Regions from separate parts of the Streptomyces hawaiiensis genome, predicted to be linked through region 1. Evidence: riboswitches for the same ligand, from Rfam matches in the RefSeq annotation. Region 1 holds a riboswitch; each other region holds the start of a gene.
The links. Region 1 has a riboswitch for cyclic di-AMP ahead of CEB94_RS23850 (transglycosylase SLT domain-containing protein). Riboswitches for the same ligand answer to the same signal wherever they lie in the genome.
Positions count from the first base shown of each region.

Region 2: another riboswitch for cyclic di-AMP. It lies ahead of CEB94_RS30150 (M23 family metallopeptidase); the one in region 1 lies ahead of CEB94_RS23850 (transglycosylase SLT domain-containing protein).
Region 3: another riboswitch for cyclic di-AMP. It lies ahead of CEB94_RS19225 (M23 family metallopeptidase); the one in region 1 lies ahead of CEB94_RS23850 (transglycosylase SLT domain-containing protein).

Region 1 covers NZ_CP021978.1:5,158,591-5,163,155, forward strand. The annotation lists gene CEB94_RS23840 (GNAT family N-acetyltransferase) at 1-1,032, opposite strand, end outside; gene CEB94_RS23845 (HAD family hydrolase) at 1,204-2,052, shown strand; gene CEB94_RS23850 (transglycosylase SLT domain-containing protein) at 2,016-2,795, opposite strand; cyclic di-AMP (ydaO/yuaA leader) riboswitch at 2,799-2,968, opposite strand; gene CEB94_RS23855 (polyprenyl synthetase family protein) at 3,479-4,489, shown strand.
Region 2 covers NZ_CP021978.1:6,537,578-6,542,142, reverse strand. The annotation lists gene CEB94_RS30165 (bifunctional acetate--CoA ligase family protein/GNAT family N-acetyltransferase) at 1-708, opposite strand, end outside; gene CEB94_RS30160 (HPr family phosphocarrier protein) at 888-1,169, shown strand; gene CEB94_RS30155 (GntR family transcriptional regulator) at 1,329-2,024, opposite strand; gene CEB94_RS30150 (M23 family metallopeptidase) at 2,213-3,001, opposite strand; cyclic di-AMP (ydaO/yuaA leader) riboswitch at 3,014-3,178, opposite strand; gene CEB94_RS30145 (M16 family metallopeptidase) at 3,369-4,565, opposite strand, start outside.
Region 3 covers NZ_CP021978.1:4,187,168-4,191,732, forward strand. The annotation lists gene CEB94_RS19220 (aldo/keto reductase) at 1-936, opposite strand, end outside; gene CEB94_RS19225 (M23 family metallopeptidase) at 1,120-2,154, opposite strand; cyclic di-AMP (ydaO/yuaA leader) riboswitch at 2,166-2,322, opposite strand; tRNA gene CEB94_RS19230 (tRNA-Met) at 2,621-2,694, opposite strand; gene CEB94_RS19235 (hypothetical protein) at 2,749-3,420, opposite strand; gene CEB94_RS19240 (dihydrofolate reductase family protein) at 3,679-4,565, opposite strand, start outside.

The DNA.
Region 1 (4,565 bases):
GAGCCGAGGCCTGCTGCGGACGAAGCTGTGCGCGCGGCGCGCCGGCTCGCGGCTCAGCCAGTGCAGCGCCGCGCCGGCACCCGGCCGGGTCACCGCGCCCTCGTACACGGGCAGTTCGCCCGTCTTCAGCGCGTCCTTGTACTCGGCCGCGCCCCGCCCCAGGTCGAGCATGCCGATGCCGTCTGCGGCCGCCGCCTCGGCCATGCGCAGGTGCAGCACCAGACCCGGCGAGAACTTCGCGAACTCCGGGGCGTAGGCAGGAAACCAGCAGGCCAGCACGGAGGCCGAACGCAGCCCGAAGTGCGCGGCGACGGGCCGCTGACCGGCGTACAGCACGGACAGCGTGCCGCTGCACTCCGGCGCCCGGGTGCGGGCCAGCTGCCCGACGAGCCGGGTGATCCACTCCTGGGCGAACCGGTCCCGGCGGCCGGTCCTGCGGTACTGCGCGGACTTCCACTCCATGAGCGTGCGCAGCGCGGCCGGGTCGCGTTCGTCGAACACGAACCGCAGCTCGCCGGCCTGCCGGCCCAGCTTGCGCTCCTTGGCCAGGGTGGTCTTCAAAAACTTCGGCGACTGCGCCCGCAGCACCGACTCGTACGTCTCGTAGCCCTTCTCCACGTCGATGACGTAGGTGGCGTGCTCCTCGGACGCGTACCGGACGAACAGCCGTTGCTCGGCCTCCAGGTTGTCGAAGGCGAAGCTCGACACCGAGCAGGCCCTCAGCAGCCGGCCCGTCTCCAGGTCCAGGCCCGACCGCAGGATCGCGCCCTGCGCGTCCGAGACGCCGAGCCCGATCGCCCAGCCCTGCCCCAACGGGCCCCGCTCATAAGGCAGGAAGCCGGCCGGTTCCGTCCCCTCGTACACCACGGCGACCCGGGCCCCCGGCCTGACCCGGCCGACGGCTTGGGTGAACTCCGGCTCCATGAAGGGATTGCGCGGTGCTCCGCAGGCCGCGCGCAGCGCACGCCAGCACTCCCTCTCCCCTTCGCCGAGCTCCCCGGGCCCCGCCACGCGAATGCGCCCACTGCTCAACCTGACCCCCCGATCAAGTCCCCCCTGGACACTTGGAAGGTACCGCTCGATGCGCCCCCACGGGTAGGTAGCGGAGCATGTTGTTGCCAACCGGTGCAGAGGCCTTCAACCGGGCAATCGGCATCCGTCGTGCGATGAAACGAAGGGGCGCGCTGTCCGTATTCTCTGATCATGGCCGCACCCATCGCATATTCACTCATCGCCACCGATCTGGACGGGACGCTGCTGCGCGGCGACGACACCCTCTCCGACCGGTCTCTCGCCGCGCTCGCGCGGGTGGCGGACGCCGGTGCCCAGCACCTCGTGGTGACGGGCCGGCCGGCGCCGAGAGTGCGGCCGCTCCTGGACGACCTCGGATGCACGGGGCTCGCGGTGTGCGGGCAGGGCGCGCAGGTGTACGACGCCGGCGCGGACCGGCTGCTGTGGTCCATCACGTTGGACAGGGAGCTGGCCGAGACCGCCCTCGGCAAGATCGAGGCCGAGGTGGGGCAGGTGTACGCGGCGGTCGACCAGGACGGGGTCGACGGGCTCACGCTGATCGAGCCGGGCTATCTGATGCCGCACCCGACCCTGCCCGCCGTACGGGTCGACCGGCGCGACGAGCTGTGGGGCGAGGCCATCAGCAAGGTGCTGCTGCGGCATCCCCATCTGTCGGACGACGAGTTGGCGGCCACGGCCCGCTCGGTGGTCGGCTCACTGGCGACGGTGACGATGTCGGGGCCCGGCACGGTCGAGCTCCAGCCGTGCGGGATCACCAAGGCGACGGGCCTGGCGCTGGCCGCCGAGCATCTGGGGCTGCGGCCGGCGGACACCATCGCCTTCGGCGACATGCCCAACGACATCCCGATGTTCGACTGGGCCGGCCACGGCGTCGCGATGGCCAACGCCCATCCCGAACTCAAGGCCGTGGCCGACGAGGTCACCCTGTCGAACGAGGACGACGGCATCGCCGTCGTCCTCGAGCGACTGCTGGGCGGGTCGGCTCAGTACGGGCCGTTGACGTTGTCGATCGAGCCGTAGCGGTCGGCCGCGTAGTTGCAGGCCGCCGTGATGTTCGCGACCGGGTCGTACGGGTCCCACGACGTGCCGTCCACGTGGTAGGCCTGGAAGGTCGGGTCGATGGTCTGGAGCAGGCCCTTGGACGGGGTGCCCTTGGCGGCGTTGGAGTCCCAGTTGTTGATCGCCTGGGGGTTGCCGGACGACTCGCGCATGACGTTGCGGTAGATGCCGTCGTAGGACCCGGGGATCCCCTTCTGCGCCATGATGTCCAGCGCCTCGCGGATCCACCCGTCCAGGTTGTCCGCGTAGGTCTTCGCGGAGGCCTGGGTGGCCTGGGCGACACCGCCGGCGGGCTTCGCGGCCGGCTTGGCGGGGGCGGACGACTGGGTCGCCGTCTTCTTCGCGACACCCGTCTTGGTGGTCTTCACCGTCAGCTTCAGACCCGGGTGGATCAGCTTCGGGTCGTCGCCGACGGTGGCGCGGTTGTCCTTGTAGAGCTGCTTCCAGCCGCCCGGGACGTCGTACTTGTCCGCGATGCGGTAGAGCGAGTCGCCCTTGGTCACGGTGTACGTGAGGGACTTGGCGGGCTGGGCCGCCTGCGGTACGGACTGTGCGGCGGCGGGTGCGCTCTGGGGCTCGGCGGCGCTCGCGTGGGTGGCGCCGAGGAGCGGAAGGGTGAGTGCGGCTCCGCCGGTTCCGGCGGCGATGAAGCCTCGGGTCAGCGGGTTGGTTCTGGGGCGACGGTGCTTGCCTCGTCCGGCCATGGCTTTGTTCCTCTCCGGCGCCTACGAGGTGAGCTGTCGGGTTCGGGCCGGGAGGTGCCCGGCCGCGTACGGCGCTGTGTGCCGTGCGCGGCTTCACCCCGAGCCGTGCCGCTGTGCGGACCGGCGACTTACCTGGGTCCCCCGCTCCTGCCCTGCGTGAGTGAGTCGGTTCCGGTGGGGAGTCCGGGCGGCGGCAGGATTAGGCGTCCGCCGGACAGGCCCGGAACGTATGCGAGAGCACATGTCGGGAACAAGCACCTCAGTCACATATCGCGCGGTTGACCTTGGTCGGGGGTGTTTGGGCCGCTTGATCCTTTGCGGCAGCCAAGGCTCAACTGGCGTCAGCGGGAAGGCGGTAGGGGCCGGAGTGGAGGTGAGGCGGAAAAGGGGGACAAGTGATTCAACTCACTGATCACGAATCGATAGGGCAATTTCCGCCAAGGGGAATTCACCTACCTATCACGGCAAATCGTGCATAGTCCGCTACCTTTGGGTAAGTCGATAAATATCTGTTCTTATGGGTTGATCGAAAACATAACGGTCGTGATCGGATACCGCCCGGCCTGTAACCACGGGCGCTGGCGGTGATCGAAACGTGACCGGATACGCTGACTCGAGTGAGGGCAGCGACCTATCGACAATCCGCGTAATCACCGGCAGACACAGCAGACAGGAGACCCCTCGTGACCGACGTCGGGCCGTTCGGGCTGAGCGTGCGGGACCAGGCTCTGGAAGCCGATGTCCAGGCCGGACTGGTGGCTGTCGAGGAAGGCTTGCTCGAGGCCACCAAGAGCGAGGTGCCCTTCATCACGGAGGCCGCCCAGCACCTGGTACGGGCCGGCGGCAAGCGGTTCCGCCCGCTGCTCGTGATGCTCTCCGCCCAGTTCGGTGACCGGTACGCACCCGGGATCGTGCCGTCGGCCGTCGTCGTGGAGCTGACCCACCTCGCCACGCTGTACCACGACGACGTGATGGACGAGGCCGCCGTGCGCCGCGGCGTCGCGAGCGCGAACACCCGCTGGGGCAACTCCGTCGCGGTCCTCACCGGCGACTTCCTCTTCGCCCGCGCCTCGCACATCCTGGCCGACCTCGGCCCGGAGGCCGTGCGGGTGCAGGCCGAGGCGTTCGAGCGCCTGGTGACCGGCCAGATCCTGGAGACGGCCGGACCGCAGGACGGCCGGGACCCCGTCGAGCACTACCTGGACGTGCTGGGCGGCAAGACCGGCTCGCTGGTCGCCGTGTCGTGCCGGTTCGGCGCGATGATGTCCGGCGCCGACGAGACGGTCGTGCACGTCCTGACCCAGTACGGCGAGCGGCTCGGCGTCGCCTTCCAGCTCGCGGACGACGTCCTGGACATCGCCTCCGACTCCCACGAGTCCGGCAAGACCCCCGGCACCGACCTGCGCGAGGGCATCCCCACGCTGCCGGTGCTGCGGCTGCGCGAGCGGGCGGCCCGGCTCGGGCGCGCCGAGGACATCGCCCTGTGCGAGCTGCTCGACTCCGACCTCGCCGACGACGAACGGCACGCCGAGGCCCTGCGCCTGCTGCGGGCCCACCCGGCTCTGGAGCAGGCCCGGCAGGACACCGTCCGCTACGCCCAGGACGCCCGCTCGTCGCTGGCGCCCCTGCCGGAGTGCACCGCGAAGACGGCGCTCCTGGAGCTGTGCGACGCGGTGGTGCACCGGGCCGGCTAGCACCTCTTCCCCGCACGACCCCTACGGGTCGGGGGAGAAGCCGCCCTTCCATGTCATACCCCAGCAGTACACGGAG
Region 2 (4,565 bases), 1.4 Mb from region 1:
CCGGATGTTGCCGAGGACGCTGCGGCCTACGCCGCCCGGCGTGCGCCCGGCGCCGATGACGGCGACCGAGCCGGGGGCGAGCAGCCGCTGCACGGAGCGCGCCTCGGCGCGGTGTTCGCGCGCGTACTGCACGGCCAGGGAGCGGTCGGTGGGTTCGAGGTCGAACTCCAGACGGACGACGCCGTCCTCGAAGCTGCGCTTCTGGGTGTAGCCGGCGTCCGTGAAGACCTTGATCATCTTGGAGTTGGCGGGCAGCACTTCGGCGGCGAAGCGGCGGATGCCGCGCTCGCGGGCGACGGCGCCGATGTGTTCGAGCAGGGCGGAGGCGACTCCGCGGCCCTGGTGGGCGTCCTGCACGAGGAAGGCGACCTCGGCCTCGTCGGCGGGTGCGGACGCGGGCGTTCCGTCGGCGCCGATCCGGTCGTAGCGTACGGTGGCGATGAACTCGCCGCCGACCGTGGCCGCGAGTCCCACCCGGTCCACAAAGTCGTGGTGCGTGAAGCGGTGGACGTCCTTGGCGGACAGGCGAGGGTACGGCGCGAAGAAGCGGTAGTACTTCGACTCGTCGGAGACCTGCTCATAGAAGCTGACCAGGCGATCGGCGTCATCAACGGTGATGGGCCGGATGCGTGCGGTACCCCCGTCGCGCAGCACCACGTCGGCTTCCCAGTGGGCGGGATACTCGTGCCGGTCCGGCGAGGTCTGCATGGGCCCCAGAGTACGGCTAGCGCCTGACAACGGCGCGAGGCAGTCTGTGGAGGGCGTCAGTCGGGTCGAGGCCGCGATCCGACGGCACCCCGGGGTGGTCTCCGAGGGCTGCTCCCGGCGCAGCTTCACGATATGGGAAACTGGTCTAGACAACCCTGAACACCGAAGGGCAGCAACACATGGCTGAGCGCCGCGTCAACGTCGGCTGGGCCGAGGGTCTCCACGCCCGCCCCGCCTCCATCTTCGTCCGAGCCGCCACGGCCGCAGGCGTCCCGGTGACGATCGCCAAGGCAGACGGCAAGCCCGTCAACGCGGCCTCGATGCTGGCCGTCCTGGGCCTCGGCGCGCAGGGTGGCGAGGAGATCGTCCTCGCCTCCGACGCCGAGGGCGCGGACGCCGCCCTGGACCGGCTGGCGAAGCTGGTCTCCGAGGGTCTCGAGGAACTGCCCGAGACCGTCTGATTTCCCGAGCGCCCGACCGGCGCACAGCGAAGGGCTCGTCCGAATTCACCGGGCGGGCCCTTCGCCATTCCCGGTCGGCACGGTCGGGAATTCACCGATTCCGGGCAGCGGAAATAGGGCCCCGGGAATTAGCCGCTCTCTTTGTATACGGCTGCCGTGTTAATGCCGCAGGCCCGCCGTGTTTACGGGATGTTGCGAGTTCCTCACACGGTCGGCGCGCTCGCCGGGGGAGCCGAGACGCAGGCGGTGCGCGCCCGTCGCGCGCTCGGTGTGCAGCGCCGTGACCGCCCGCGCGCGCTCGCCGTCCCCGCGCGCCACCGCGTCCACGATCGCGCCGTGCTCCGTCCAGGACTCCACCGGACTGACCGGTGCGTCCACGGCGTACATCCACGCGATCTTGTGACGAAGCTGGGTGAGCACCGACGTCAGCGGGGGGCTGCCGGAGGCCTGGGCGAGCGTCTCGTGGAACCAGCCGCCGAGAGAGCGCAGGTCCTCACTGCTTCCCCGGCGGGCCCGCTCCTGGCCCAGCCGGACCAGGCCGCGCAGCACCTTCAGATGCGACTCGGTGCGGCGCTGGGCGGCGCGGGCCGCTCCGAGCGGCTCCAGCAGCATGCGCATCTCCAGCAGGTCGGCGGCCTCCTGCTCGGTGGGTTCGGCCACGCACGCGCCCGCGTGCCGCCGGGTCACCACGAAGCCCTCGGCCTCCAGCGTGCGCAGGGCCTCCCGGACAGGGACCCGCGAGACGCCGTAGCGGCGCGCGAGGACTTCCTCGGTGAGCCGGCTGCCGTGCGGGTGCACACCCGCGACGATGTCGTCCCGGATGGCCGTGCACACCGAGTGCGCGGGAATACGCATGACCGACCTCCGCTTAATCCCCGTGAAACGCCGACGAGCGGCGCGTGTTCCGTGACTCTATTGCAATGAGCCGGAATTTCCGACGGCAGGCGGGAATCCATGGATATTTTTTGGACAGCCTGCCGCCCTAAACGCCGAAAGCCCCGGCTCGGGGAGCCGGGGCTTCGGGGACAGCGGAGAGGTTCCGGTCAGACGTTGACGCCGTGCGAGCGCAGGTAGGCGACCGGGTCGATGTCCGAACCGTACTCGGAGCTCGTACGGGCCTCGAAGTGCAGGTGCGGGCCGGTGACGTTGCCGGTCGCGCCGGACAGGCCGATCTGCTGGCCGGGGGCCACCTGCTGGCCCACCGAGACGCCGATGGAGGACAGGTGGCCGTACTGGGTGTACGTCCCGTCGTTCATCTTGATCACGATCTGGTTGCCGTAGGAGCCGCCCCAGCCGGCCTCGACGACGGTGCCCGCGCCGACCGCGTGGACGGAGGTGCCGGTGGCGGCGTGGAAGTCGACACCGGTGTGGCTCCCGGAGGACCACAGGCCGCTGCTGGCCTGGTAGCCGGTGGAGACGTACGAGCCGGAGATCGGGGACACGAAGGTGTTGAGGCGCTTGCGCTCGGCCTCGCGGGCGGCACGCTCCTTGGCCTCACGGGCCTTCTCGGCCGCCTCCTTGGCCTTCTCGGCCACCTCGGCGGCCCGCTTGCGGGCGGCCTCCTCGGCCTTCTGCTTGGCGGCGGCCTCGTCGGCGGCCTGCTGCTGCGCGACGGCCTGGGCGTCGATCTGCTGGGCCACGGTGTCGCCCATGGTGACGACCGGGGTGAGGCCGGTCTGCTCGGCGCTGGGCTCTGCGGCGAAGGCCGCGGGGGCGGCCACGGTGCCGATCACGCCGGTGGTGGCGAGGGCCGCGACGCCCGCCGCGCGGGCGGTGCCGCGCTGGATCCTGCTGGGACGACGGTGCTTCCCGGTGGCGCGAGTGAACGCCATGTAGTGGCTGGTCCTTTCCTTCCCTCTCGCCTACCGGGTTAGCTGACGGGTTCGGAGCAGGAAGGTCTCCTACGGACTCCCTCGCGGCTCGCGCGGGCGTCCGATTCACCCCAGGGACTGCGATGGGTCCCCGGCTCCCCTGGCTCGCGCCGTACGGGGACTCGGCGATGACTGTCCGGTGCCGCGGATGCGGCGCACTGCCTGACGAACAGCCCGGACGAAGCTAAGCGGCGCCACTTTCAATTCCCAAACGAATCCCGGCTTTTGTAGCGCATCCCACAGGGCAGACAGGCAACCTCCGTACCAATTCGGGCATAAAGGAGCCCTGGTGCCTTGGAAGGCAACCAGGGCCCCTGCGCGCGTGCCGCTACTCGGCGGCGACGACGGTGACTTCGCCGATACCCAGGGCCTCGACAGGTGCCTTGATCTGCGCCGCGTCACCGACGAGGACGGTCACCAGACGGTTCACCGGGAAGGCGCTCACGGCCGCCGCGGTGGCCTCCACGGTGCCGGTCGCGGCGAGCTGCCGGTACAGCGTGGCCTGGTAGTCGTCGGGCAGGTGCTGCTCGACCTGGTCGGCCAGCGTGCTCGCGACGGCCGCCGCCGTCTCGTACTTCAGCGGCGCCACGCCGACCAGGTTCTGCACGGCCACGTCCCGCTCCGCGTCGGTCAGCCCCTCGGCGGCGAGGGTGCGCAGCACCGTCCAGAGGTCCTGCAGGGCGGGGCCGGTGTTGGGCGTGTCGACGGAACCGCTGATGGCGAGCATCGCGGCACCCGTGCCGTCCGGGGTGGACCTGAGGACCTGGCCGAACGCCCGTACGCCGTAGGTGTAGCCCTTCTCCTCGCGCAGGACCCGGTCCAGGCGGGAGGTGAGGGTGCCGCCGAGGCAGTACGTGCCGAGCACCTGCGCGGGCCACACGCGGTCGTGCCGGTCCGGGCCGACCCGGCCGATCAGCAGCTGCGTCTGGACGGCGCCGGGGCGGTCCACGATGACGACCCGGCCGGTGTCGTCGGCGGTCACCGGCGGCACGGGGCGCGGCTCGGCCGAGGAGCCCGTCCAGGCACCCAGAGTGTCCCCGAGCAGGGCGTCGAGGTCGATGCCGGTGAGGTCGCCGACGACCACGGCGGTGGCCGTGGCGGGGCGGACGTGTTTCTCGTAGAAGCCGCGTACGGCCGCGGAGTCGATCGTGGCGACCGTCTCCTCGGTGCCCTGCCGGGGCCGCGACATGCGCGAGCCCGTCGGGAACAGCTCCTTGGAGAGCTCCTTGGCGGCGCGGCGGGAGGGATTGGCCAGCTCGTGCGGGATCTCGTCGAGGCGGTTGTTCACCAGCCGCTCGACCTCGCTGTCGGCGAACGCGGGCGCCCTCAGGGCGTCGGCGATCAGGTTCAGCCCCTTGGGGAGCCGCGAGACCGGCACCTCCAGGCTGATCCGGACGCCGGGGTGGTCGGCGTGCGCGTCGAGGGTGGCGCCCGCGCGCTCCAGCTCGGCGGCGAACTCCTCGGCGGAGTGCTTGTCGGTGCCCTCGGAGAAGGCCCGGGCCATGATCGTGGCCACACCGTCGAG
Region 3 (4,565 bases), 970 kb from region 1:
AGCCTGCGTGAGCCGCCCGATCTCGGCCTCCGAGAGTGTCAGCTCGCCGACGCCGGTCAGCGCGGGCAGCTGCTCCACCGTCCGCGCGGAAGCGATCGGCGCCGCCACGGTCGGCTGGGCGGCGAGCCAGGCCAGAGCCACCGTGGCCACGGGTACGTCGTGCGCCCCGGCGACCTCGTCGAGGGCGGCCAGCACCCGCTGCCCCCGCTCGGTCTCCAGGTGCGTGGCCGCACTCCCCGCCCGCGCGCTCTCCACGGCCGTGCCGGGCCGGTACTTGCCCGTGAGGAAGCCGGACGCGAGCGCGAAGTACGGCACGGCGGCCAGGCCGGTCCGCTCGGCGAGGTCTTGGAGCTCGCCCTCGTAGGTGTCGCGGGAGACCAGGTTGTAGTGCGGCTGGAGGGCGACGTACCGGGCCAGTCCCTCGCGGTCGGAGAACTCCAGGGACGCCCGCAGCCGCTCGGCGGAAATGTTGGAGGCGGCGATGTGCCGCACCTTCCCGGCCTTCACGAGACTGTCGAGCGCGCCGATGATCTCCTCGACGGGCACGTCGGGCTGGTCGAAGTGCGTGTAGTACAGGTCGATGTAGTCGGTGCCGAGGCGCCGCAGGGAGGCGTCGGCGGCGGCCTTGATGGTGTCGGCGGACAGGCCGCGGAACTCGGGGTGCTGGCTGACCTTCGTGGCGACGACGACGTCCGAGCGGTTGCCGCGGGCCTTCAGCCACGTGCCGAGGACGGTCTCGGACTCCCCGCCCTGATTGCCCTCGACCCAGGCCGAGTAGGAGTCGGCGGTGTCGATGAAGTTGCCGCCGGCGGCGGTGTAGGCGTCGAGGACGGCGAACGACTGGTCCTCGTCGGCGGTCCAGCCGAAGACGTTGCCGCCGAGGGCGAGCGGGAAGACCTCGAGGTCGGAGGAGCCGAGTTTGCGAAGAGAAGTCATGCTCTGCGTCAACGTCCGTACAGGGGCGTCTCATTCCGCAACGGGACGCAAAGCTCCCGTAAACCCAAGGCTCGCGTAACCCAAAGCTCTCGTGAACCCGCCCATGGCACACCGGAAGACCGGCGGCCCTGACGTCGGGGGGTCGTCGTCAGGGCCGCCGGTGCTTCAACGGACGTGTACCGCTTACGGGTTGAGTCCCTTGCCCTGCAGCCACGCCCTCGGGTCGATGCCGTTCGAGGATCCAGCGGAGTGGACCTCGAGGTGAAGGTGCGCTCCGGTGACGTTGCCGGTTGCGCCCACGCGGCCGATGACGTCGCCGGTGCTGACCTTCTGGCCGACGCTGACGCCGATGGAGGACTGGTGCGCGTACCAGATCTCGGTGCCGTCATCGAGGGTGAGGACGGTCTTGTAGCCGTACGAGCCGTTCCAGCCCGCCTCGGTGATGGTGCCGCTGTGGACGGCCTTGATCGGCGTGCCCGTGGGGGCGGCGAAGTCGAGGCCGGTGTGGTAGCCGGAGGACCAGTAGGCGCCGGCCTGACCGAAGCTGGAGGTGATGGTGTACGAGGAGGTCGGCAGCGTGAACTGCTTGGCGAGGGCGGCGAGCCGCTCGGCCTCGGCCTTCTTCCTGGCCTCCTCCTCCGCCTTCTTCTTGGCTTCGGCGGCCTTGGCCTTGGCTTCCTTCTCCGCCTTGGCCACCGCTTCCGCGGCTGCCTTCTCGGCGGCGGCCGCGGCGTCCTGGGCGGCCTTGGTCTCGATCTGGTCCTGCTGGCGCTCGACCTGGGCCATGATCCGGGCGCGCAGCGCCTCACCGGCGCCGGCGCCGGAGGTGGCCTGCTCGGTGTCCGCCGTGGTGGTGCCGAGGCTGCTGAGCGGGGTGGCGGAGCCTTCGGGGGTGTCGTCGTCCGAGATGAGGGAACCCACCGAGGGCAGGTCCGGCACGGAGATGGACACCGGGGGCTTGCCGGTCTGGGCGCTGGCCATGCCGCCGGCACCCACGGCGGCTATGACGCCGACGCCCAGGACGGTGGAGCTGCGGGCGAGGCCTCCGCCGCGCTGCTTGGTGACGCGATGCCGGCCGCGGACGGGACGGATGGACTCCTCGGTGGGGTTCCACTCCTGGAACGGGCCCTCGTCGGTGCGCTGACCGCCGTAGCCGAAGGTTTCGGTGTCGCGCTTCGGCGCGAGCGGGGCCGCGGGGGCAGGCCGGTTGGACGCCACGTGGGCGTGCTCCTTTCCTTCCTTCTCGCCTACCGGGTTAGCTGACGGGTTCGGAGCAGGAAGGTCTCCTACGCGCGTATACCGGCCGTGCTGCCACGGTGGTATCCGCTCGATTCACCCCAAGTGGTGGTTCCCCGGTTCCCTTTCGGGATTCGGCGCGTGCGCACGGAGCCGCCTTCTGTGACGGCTGGGACGACCGCGCTGCGTTATCGAACGTTAATAGACGCGCGAGGGGTATTCCAGCGATTCCACTTGATCATTAACCTTTTTCGCGCGGACTTACCCGCCATGACGGGCCCAAATCGGGCGAGTTGACCGCCGCGCAAGTGACTGACGAGTTTTGACGGTGCGTCAGTTGTTATGCGGAACGGGGTGGTTCACTCACCGACCGTAATGGCCGCCGTAAGACCACCGGGAAATGCACCGAGGGCCGGAACCCTTTCGGATTCCGGCCCTCGGCCTTCAGTAGCGGGGACAGGATTTGAACCTGCGACCTCTGGGTTATGAGCCCAGCGAGCTACCGAGCTGCTCCACCCCGCGTCGTTGTGACTCCAGTGTACGCCATCCGCGGGACACCTCGTGCACACCCTCTGCTCAGCCGGCCGGGGCGCCCGCGTGGGTCAGGGTCTCCCAGGCGGTGAACAGGTCGTCGGTGCCGGCGGGCCGGGCCCGTACGGCCAGCTCGTGCGCGGCCGCGACGGATCGGCCGAGCCGTTCCTCGCCGGGCGTGTGCCGCACGATCTCGGCGGCCGTGGCCCAGACCGACCCGGTCCAGCCGGCCTGCAACGCGGCCTTCTCCCCGGCGTGCCGGCGCAGCGTGGCCGACCAGGCGTCCATGATCTGCCGGGCCTTCTCCGCGTGCCGCCGCTCGCCGGTGACGGTGAAGAGCAGGGCCTGGGAGTAGGCGGCCAGGGCGTCCGCACGCTCCTCGGCGCAGCCCCGGCCCTGAAGGTCACCGGGCGGGCAGAGGACGGTCTCGAGCGGCTCGGCCCGGTACCGGTAGGAGCCGTACGCGCTGTCCCGCATCGCGAGGTAGGCCTTCAGCCAGGGCTGCCGCCCGGCGGTGACGTGCTCGCGCAGGGCGTCCAGCCGGTCCCGGTCGACGAGGACGCCGGGATGGGTGAACGCGGCGTCGGAGGGCAGGGCGGGGCCCATGGTGCGGGCGTCCGGGCCGTCGGCCTGGTAGGAGGGGACGAGCAGGGCGAGCGCGGTGAGCAGGGGCGGGAGGAGCAGTGCCGCCTTCCGTCGTCTCCCCGCTTTCCTCATGGCCGCCGCCTCCGTCCTCTCGTCCTGGCCCTGGAGGCAGCGCGGCCCGGGCGGCGGTCCGGACGCAGGATCTATTGGGCCGATCGGCCCGCATTCGGGGTCCTTGCACTATGCCTGTCCGGGTCGCGTGGCCTGGCACCGCACTCGCCGCGTTGCCCGGAGCGCCCACGTGGGGCCGCCACGCAGGCGCTCCGGCGCCTTGCGATGCACGGCACCAGACCCCGCGGCCTGATCGGACGCTCATGGTTCGAGGACCCCTCAGCCCGGCAGGTGGCGGTTCGGGGCCTTGGCCCGCTCCTCGTGCTCCGGGAGGACGACGACCTCCACCCCCTGGGCCGCGAGAAGGCCGCTGCCGTCGGCGTCCGTCACGAAGGTGTCCGGCTCGCGCCAGGCCGTGACGACCCGTCGTACGCCCGCGTCGAGGATCAGCCGGGCGCAGGGTGCGGGGCGGGAGGCGCGACGGGCGCAGGGCTCCAGGCTGCTGTACACCGTCGCGCCGGGCAGCCGCGGGTCGGCCGGGTCGAGCTTGGCGAGGGCCGCCTCCTCGGCGTGCACGACCGGGTCGCCGGCCTCGCGGGAGTGGCCGCGGGCCAGTTCCGTGCCGTCGGCTGCGACCACGACCGCGCCCACGCTGAACGCCGTGTCCGACGGCGGGCAGCGCTCGGCCAGTTCGCAGGCGAGGGCCAGCCAGTGGTGGTCGGCGGCGGTGGGCAGGGGGCCGGTGCCCGGGGCGGTCGGTTCGTAGCGCATCAGGACGACGTCCTCGATCCGCCGCGTCTCCAGCAGCCGGAGGCGGCCGCCCTGGTAGCCGCCGGGGCCGAAGAGGCGGGGTGCCCGGGGGTCGCCCACGAAGAGCGGGGCGAGGACCAGCTGGAGTTCGTCGGCCAGGCCCTGGGTGAGGAGCTGGGTGTGGATCAGGCCGCCGCCCTCGACCATGAGGCGCCGTACGCCCCGGACGTCGTGCAGGTGGGTGAGGAGCCGCCGCCAGTCGAGGTCGGGGCCGAGCGGGACGATGTCGGTGGCATCGGTGGCGAGGCCGAGGGCACGGGCGCGTTCGGCGCCCCGGTCGGTCGTGTAGAGGACCTTCTCGCCGCCGGTGTGCCAGAAGCGGGCGTCTGGGTCGAGGTCGCCGGAGCCGCTGACCG